Linked DNA regions of Teredinibacter turnerae T7901. The protein of the gene in region 1 binds, or shares a complex with, the protein of each later gene. Links are inferred from orthologs where the notes say so. Each region holds a gene or a part of one and is shown in the gene's direction. Other genes may lie near its edges.

Region 1 (3,915 bases):
TTATCTCGCTTTGGGCGGGTCGCCGGTTACGGCGTGTAGTTCCAACAAGCTGGGTGAGTACAACGCGTTGGGAACCACGCGGTACTTACAGTTTTCGTTGCAACAGCGCCAGTTGCGCCAGATCATTTTGACCCGTCAGTCAGGCCCGACCAGTACCGACCCGGATGCCTACCTGTACAAAAATGGCGTTCTGGTACAAAGCCTGGTGTCGCCGTCAGAAAACCTGGAGTCCGCGAGTATGACGCTTGAGCCCGGCGATTATGTGCTTGAAATAAACGACTACAACAATATGGACGAGGACCCTCTCACCGGTGGAAATAGTTGTTTCCAAGTGCGACTACTTTAAGGGCTCGGCCCGCTGACGTTATCAGGTACTGAATCATGACCATAAAACATTTAGCTCTCGCGTGCATTTGCGCCTGCTCACCGCTGGCGATTGGGGCGCAGAGCACCGTTAAGCCCGGCGCTGATGTTATCGCTGCGGGGCCACAAACATTTCATGTTGCGGTGGCCGATGTGCAGACCCTGGTGTTGCCCTTTGCGCCAGCCAGGCCCGGCGAATCCCTTCAGCTGGTGTTGCTGAAAAGCAACGGGCTCGAGGTGCTTTCAACGTCGACCCAGTGGGTTATCAGTGAAGGCGACGCGCCCTTGGAACTGTTAGTGAGGGCGTCGGCTCCCGGGCAATATCGCCTGCAGTTTCTTGCACGCTCCAAGACGCACGAGCAGCAGGCCGAGTCACTTAGCCGAGTTGTTGGGCTGATGGTTGTTGCTGGGGATGGCAAGTCAACATCGGCATCGGTACAGAAAGCAACTTCATCGCCAGTCACCCAGCGCGCCGACGGCACCCGCGTCATCAGCTTCTCTGTGCCGCAAAACAGTCACTGAGGCTTGCCGGCAATCCGACGGGGTGAATCTGCTACAATCCTCCGCCATGACAGAATCTCCCCTAGTAAAAGACCTTAATAGCGCTCAGCGAGAAGCGGTAGCCGCGCCGCTGGGCAATCAACTGGTACTCGCCGGTGCAGGCAGTGGTAAAACCCGCGTATTGGTGCACCGTATCGCCTGGCTGATGGAACAGCAGAGTGTTTCGCCCCATCAAGTAATGGCGGTCACGTTCACCAACAAAGCCGCGCGGGAAATGCGCGAGCGCTTGACCCATCTCATCGGTGATCGCCTGGGGCCGCGCGGTGTGCACAGCATGTGGGTTGGCACCTTTCACGGCATTGCACACCGCCTGCTCAAAGCCCACTGGCAGGAAGCGGGCCTGAGCCAGAACTTTCAGATTATGGATTCGGATGACCAGCTGCGGCTGATCAAACGGATCTATCAAACACTCGCGCTGGATGACAGCCGCTGGCCTGTGAAGCAGGCGCAGTGGTATATCAACAACCAGAAAGACGAGGGCCTGCGCCCAGCGCACATCGACCCGGGCCATGATCCGTTTGCCCAAACCATGAAGCTGGTATACGAAGCCTATGAAGAGGCGTGCGAGAACGCCGGGCTGGTGGATTTTGCTGAGTTGTTGTTGCGCTCGCACGAGTTGTGGCTGAAGAACAAATCCCTGCTCGACCACTACCAGCGCCGGTTTGTGGCGATTTTGGTGGACGAATTTCAGGATACTAACAGTGTGCAATATGCCTGGTTGCGGGTGCTGGCGGGCCACGCCTGTGCGGTAACGGCAGTGGGCGACGACGACCAGTCCATCTACGGCTGGCGCGGTGCCAAAATCGAAAATATCCAGCAGTTCGAGAATGACTTTGCACCGGTGGGCGTTACCCGCCTGGAACAGAATTATCGCTCCACCTCAACCATTCTCAGTGCTGCCAACGCGGTGATCGAAAACAACTTTGGCCGCCTGGGGAAAAACCTGTGGACAGATGGCGGTGAAGGCGAGCACATCGACCTTTTCGCCGGGTTTAATGAACAGGATGAAGCGCGCTATATCGTCGAGCGGGTGCAGGATTATCTGCGTGAAGACGGCAGTCGCGCGCGCACCGATTGTGCCGTGCTATACCGCTCCAATGCCCAGTCCCGCATCCTGGAAGAAGCCTTTTTACGGGAAAACGTCCCCTACCGCATCTACGGGGGCCAACGCTTTTACGACCGGCTGGAAATTAAAAACGCACTCGCCTATTTACGTTTGATAAGCAGTCGTCAGGACGATGCGGCGCTCGAGCGGGTTATCAATACCCCAACGCGTGGCATCGGCGCCAAAACCATCGAAAGTATTCGCATTTTTGCCCGCGATCAGGGCTGCTCGCTCTACGCAGCTATGCAAGCGGCGCTGCGCAACAAGGTGTTTAGCGCGCGGGCGGCAGGAGCGCTAAATGGCTTTGTTGCGCTTATCGACGAGTTGGAAGAGAACGTGGCCCAATTAACCCTGGGCGAGGCCGCTGAACTGGTGTTGGAGAAGAGCGGTTTGGTGGAGTTTCACCGCAAGGAAAAAGGTGAGAAAGGACAGGCGCGTGTGGAAAACCTGGAAGAGCTGGTCAACGCCTGTCGGTTGTTTGAACCACAGGATGAAGAAGTGACCCCCCTGCAGGAATTTCTTGCCAATGCCGCGCTGGATGCTGGCGATGGTCAAGCTGACGAGTTTGAAGATGCGGTGCAAATGATGACGCTGCACAGCGCCAAAGGGCTGGAATTTCCGCTGGTGTTTTTAGCGGGGATGGAAGAAAACCTGTTCCCCCACAAGATGTCTTTAGATGAGCCGGGTCGGCTCGAGGAAGAGCGTCGACTGTGTTATGTCGGTATCACCCGCGCTATGGACAAGCTGGTGATCAGTTATGCCGAAAGTCGGCGCATGCACGGCAATGAAAACTTCAACGCGGTGTCGCGGTTTATTCGCGAAATTCCACAAAACCTGGTGCGCGAAGTTCGTATTCAATCCACGGTCAGCCGTCCGGCGAGCTATTCGTCATCCTCCGCAACCCGGCAAACGGAAGTGGATGATTTCCCCGATTTAAAACTGGGTCAGAGCGTGCTGCACCCGGTGTTCGGCGAAGGCACCATCACCCAGTTTGAGGGTCGCGGTGCTGGCGCTAAGGTGTATGTTAACTTTATGCGCGAAGGCGGCAAGTGGCTGGCGTTGCAGTACGCCAAGCTGGAAGTTGTCTAGCGCCGATTATCTGCCGGGCTTTCACCCGCGGGCAGTGTGCTTTCGCTCTTCGGCTCGGATTGTGATGGGAGCAGACTGCGATCAGTGAGCGTGTTTAAAAACGCAATCAGGTCGTTCTTCTCGTCGGCAGATATACCGAATCCGTGCACAAAAAGGCTCTTATTGCGGTGCTGGCGCCCGTCGCCGGGGAAATTACCCGTCGGGGTATTTCTGCCGCCCGCCGCATAAAAATCAATAACCTCGGCCAGCGTTTCGATGCTTCCGTCGTGCATGTAAGGTGCTGTCAGGGCAATATTGCGCAGCGTTGGCGGTCGAAAAAGCCCCTTGTCCATTTCGTCTCCGGTCACGTCGAACGCACCGCGATCGAATTCCAGCGCTGTCTGCTCGGCATAGAGCCCCGTATTGTGGAACCCCCGCACCGTTGTGCTGCCACCCTCGTGAACCGTCGACTGGCTGAAGTTAAATCCGCCGTGGCAATGTTTACATTCTAATCGTTCCGACATAAACAGGTTTAAGCCGCGAATTTCCTGCTCGGTGAAAATATCCTCGCCATAGTACGCGTAACGGTCGAATTTTGAATCGAACGCGGTGAGGCTGCGCACGTAACTGGCCAGTGCCTTCACAATGTTATCAACAGTTATAACGTCTTTATTAAGCTGTGGAAAAGTCTGGGGAAAGGCAGTTGCAAAAAGCTGTGGATAGGCTGTGTCTTCTGTCAGACGCTGGATGACCCGGTGCTCATTGTGGGTGAGCCCCATTTCGACCGGTTTCTCGTTGTACAACGGTATGATTATCTG
Region 2 (3,487 bases), 2.4 Mb from region 1 along the record:
AGCTAAGGGCAAGCAATTTTTAAATTTGTTTTGCTACACCGCAACGGCAACAGTACATGCTGCGCTTGCTGGTGCGAAATCCTCGGTGAGTGTGGATATGTCCAACACCTATTTGGATTGGGCGAAAGATAATTTCGCCCTCAACAATATTCATCAGTCGCAGCATATGCTGGTGCGGGCCAACTGCATGGATTGGCTGAAAAACTGCAGGCAGGGCTTCGACCTGATCATGCTGGACCCACCCAGCTTTTCCAATTCTAAAAAAATGGAAGGCGTATTGGATGTACAGAGGGATCACGCGGCGCTGATTGAGCGCTGTATGGACTTGCTCAACCCGGGTGGTTGTTTGTATTTTTCGAATAATTTACGCAGTTTCAAATTGGATGAAAATGCGTTGAGCCGCTACCGGGTGACCAACATTAGCGCGCAAACCCTAGACCCGGATTTTCAACACAACCCCAAAATTCATCAATGCTGGGAGATACGCCAAGCATGAGTTTAACCAAGTTGGCAAAACCCTTTAAAGTCAATTCAAAGTTCAAGCCAGCAGGCGATCAACCCGCGGCGATTGAAAAACTGTATCAAGGTGTGGAAGCCGGCTTGGCCCACCAGACGCTACTTGGGGTAACCGGCTCGGGTAAAACCTTTACGATTGCGAATCTGGTAGAAAAACTGCAGCGGCCAACCATGATTATGGCCCACAACAAAACGTTGGCAGCGCAGCTTTATGGCGAGTTTAAAGAGTTCTTCCCGGATAACGCTGTCGAGTATTTCGTATCCTATTACGATTACTATCAGCCGGAAGCCTATGTGCCATCTTCCGATACCTTTATTGATAAGGACGCATCGGTCAACGAACACATTGAACAAATGCGCCTGTCGGCGACCAAAGCGCTGATGGAGCGTGACGATGCGCTTATCGTCGCGACGGTGTCTGCCATATATGGTTTGGGTGATCCTGATGCCTATTTGAAAATGATGCTGCACTTATCGCGTGGCGATCAGATAGATCAGCGCGCAATATTGCGGCGCTTGGCGGAGTTGCAGTACACCCGCAACGACATTGATTTTGGCCGCGGAACCTATCGGGTGCGCGGTGAAATTATTGACGTGTTTCCTGCAGACTCAGAAATAGAAGCCGTGCGTATTGAATTGTTTGACGATGAAGTGGAACAGATCTCGTCGTTCGACCCGTTAACAGGGGAAATTCTTGCCCGCCTGCCGCGCTGCACTATCTATCCAAAATCTCACTATGTCACGCCGCGACAGACTATTTTGAATGCAGTGGATTTTATCGAAGAGGAAATGCAGGAACGGCTCGAGCAGTTTCGCGGTATGGATAAACTGGTGGAAGCGCAACGCCTTGAGCAACGCACCAAATACGATATGGAGATGATGCGCGAGCTGGGTTATTGCAACGGTATCGAAAACTACTCGCGCTATCTCTCTGGCCGCGCTGCCGGAATGCCGCCTCCCACGCTGTTTGACTATTTACCCAAAAACTCGCTGCTGGTGATTGATGAATCGCACGTAACTGTGCCGCAGATTGGAGGTATGTACAAAGGCGACCGGTCGCGGAAAGAAACATTGGTGGAGTACGGTTTCCGTTTGCCGTCGGCATTGGATAATCGCCCTATGCGGTTCGATGAATGGGAACAGCTAGCGCCGCAAATGGTTTTTGTATCGGCGACACCCGGCAACTATGAAGCCGAGCACCAGGGGCAAATCGTGGAGCAGGTCGTGCGCCCAACCGGATTGGTGGACCCGGAAATCGAAGTTCGTCCGGCGGGCACTCAGGTGGATGATTGTCTGTCAGAAATCCGCAAGCGTGTTAAAGCCAAAGATCGCGTGCTGATTACCGTGCTGACCAAGCGCATGGCAGAAGACCTCACTGAATTTTTGATGGAGCACGGTGTGCGGGTGCGCTATCTGCACTCGGATATCGATACCGTTGAACGGGTGGAAATTATCCGCGATCTGCGACTGGGTGAGTTTGACGTACTGGTCGGTATTAACCTTCTGCGGGAAGGCCTGGATATGCCGGAGGTCTCCTTGGTCGCGATTTTCGACGCAGACAAGGAAGGCTTCCTGCGGTCAGACCGCTCTCTGATCCAGACCATTGGCCGCGCCGCGCGAAATGTGAAAGGCCGTGCTATTCTCTACGCAGATAACATCACGGGTTCCATGCAGCGTGCCATGGACGAAACCAACCGTCGGCGCGAGAAACAAATCGCCTTTAACGAAGCGAATGGCATCACCCCGAAAGGTATCGTTAAAAGCATTGCCGATATCATGGAAGGTGCACGGGCACCGGGCGCGCGCCCTGGCAGCAAGCGGAAAGTTGCCGAGAAGGCCGCCAGCTACGCAACTGACGTACCGGCAGGGAAAGATGTGTGGCATCACATCGCCGATCTTGAAAAAGACATGCTTGAAGCCGCGAAAAATCTGGAATTCGAAAAAGCAGCAGCGATACGCGACAAAATCCACGAACTCAAGGAGGGCGCATGAACGTTTTCACCTATGGCTCATTAATGTATCCCCCAGTGTGGCAGCGAATTGTTCAATATCACTACGAACATAACGCAGCAACAATTTACGGCTATGAGCGTGTTGGTGTGCGCGACGAACCCTATCCTATGCTGGTGCCAGCGGGCACCTCGTCGGTGGTTGAGGGCGTGCTCTATCGCAATATCACCCCGGATGACCTGGCGCGACTTGACGCCTTTGAAGGCGACTTTTACGACCGCATCAGCGTGGATGTTGTTCTCACCGATGGCAGCGTGGTGCAAGGCATGGTCTATTTGGCCAATGCCTACGGTCGCCAGTATGCCCTCGAAACGCCTTGGGATATGGCGTTGTTCGAAGCCGAGGGCATGCAGCGTTTTAATAACCTCTACGACGGGTATGAACGCATCCGCTAGTCGCAACCGTTGACTTTTGCGTTACTGGTGCCTACAGTCCCCCAGGATTTCAGGTCACTCCGGTGATAAATGGGAAGCTGGAAAGCCAGCGCTGCCCCCGCAACGGTAAAGTGTTACGCCCGTCGTCACACTAAGCCCGATACCAGCCTGAAACCGCTTCGATACTCCCACATGAGTTCAGTAAAGGCGCGGAGGGCTGCCTTTCAGGAATGTTTTAGGGCCATCCTGCAAATTTCCTTTTCTCCTCCCGCTAACCAGGCTGTGTGCCTGTGCTGTTCCCATCGGATTTTTCTCCGGCCCCAGATTTGTGAGCACCCAGTTAATATGAGTACAAAAGACGAACGTCACGCAGAGGCGATGGCAAAACAAAAAGCTAAAGTCGATGCGAATATCGCGCGTGCGGATGAAGAGCGCGGTGTTGCGGTGCTGCTGACCGGTAATGGCAAGGGCAAATCCAGTTCCGCCTTCGGGATGGTGATGCGTGCGTTGGGCTATGGTCAGAGCGTGGGCGTGGTGCAGTTTATTAAAGGCAAACAGCTTTCTGGTGAAGAAATCTATTTGCGCGA

Evidence for each region. Proteins that work in one complex are often made in the same cells at the same time.
Region 2: the proteins of uvrD (region 1) and uvrB are in contact, whole or in part, in a crystal structure (PDB 7EGT), measured with the Thermus thermophilus proteins. The link is inferred for Teredinibacter turnerae T7901 from one-to-one orthologs. Residues at the interface, in WP_096412145.1 of Thermus thermophilus: His654, Arg656, Phe657, Gln666, Asp668, Glu669, Lys680, Arg681, Leu682, Ser683, Lys685, Tyr686, Ala687; in WP_096411307.1 of Thermus thermophilus: Glu23, Leu25, Arg26, Asp27, Gly28, Glu29, Arg30, Phe31, Arg55, Glu326, Asp327, Phe328, Glu379, Ser382, Gln383, His398, Gly400, Arg401.

Annotation. Positions count from the first base shown.
Region 1 is NC_012997.1:5,109,099-5,113,013, reverse strand. The notes cover bases 584-3,524. They hold uvrD (DNA helicase II), read left to right. Parts: upstream 584-931; coding sequence 932-3,118; downstream 3,119-3,524. Other genes in these bases: TERTU_RS20660 (MbnH family di-heme enzyme), read right to left, coding at 3,115-3,524; TERTU_RS20670 (hypothetical protein), read left to right, coding at 584-885. Outside these bases: TERTU_RS20675 (lipoprotein), read left to right, coding at 1-346; more of TERTU_RS20670, read left to right, coding at 382-583; more of TERTU_RS20660, read right to left, coding at 3,525-3,915. UniProt on the Escherichia coli protein: A helicase with DNA-dependent ATPase activity. Unwinds DNA duplexes with 3'-5' polarity. Translocates on single-stranded DNA with 3'-5' polarity. Initiates unwinding more efficiently from a nicked substrate than double-stranded DNA.
Region 2 is NC_012997.1:2,692,048-2,695,534, reverse strand. What follows is about bases 1-3,000. They hold uvrB (excinuclease ABC subunit UvrB), read left to right. Parts: upstream 1-492; coding sequence 493-2,508; downstream 2,509-3,000. Other genes in these bases: TERTU_RS10710 (gamma-glutamylcyclotransferase family protein), read left to right, coding at 2,505-2,921; rlmKL (bifunctional 23S rRNA (guanine(2069)-N(7))-methyltransferase RlmK/23S rRNA (guanine(2445)-N(2))-methyltransferase RlmL), read left to right, coding at 1-496. In the rest of the region: cobO (cob(I)yrinic acid a,c-diamide adenosyltransferase), read left to right, coding at 3,246-3,487. UniProt on the Escherichia coli protein: The UvrABC repair system catalyzes the recognition and processing of DNA lesions. A damage recognition complex composed of 2 UvrA and 2 UvrB subunits scans DNA for abnormalities.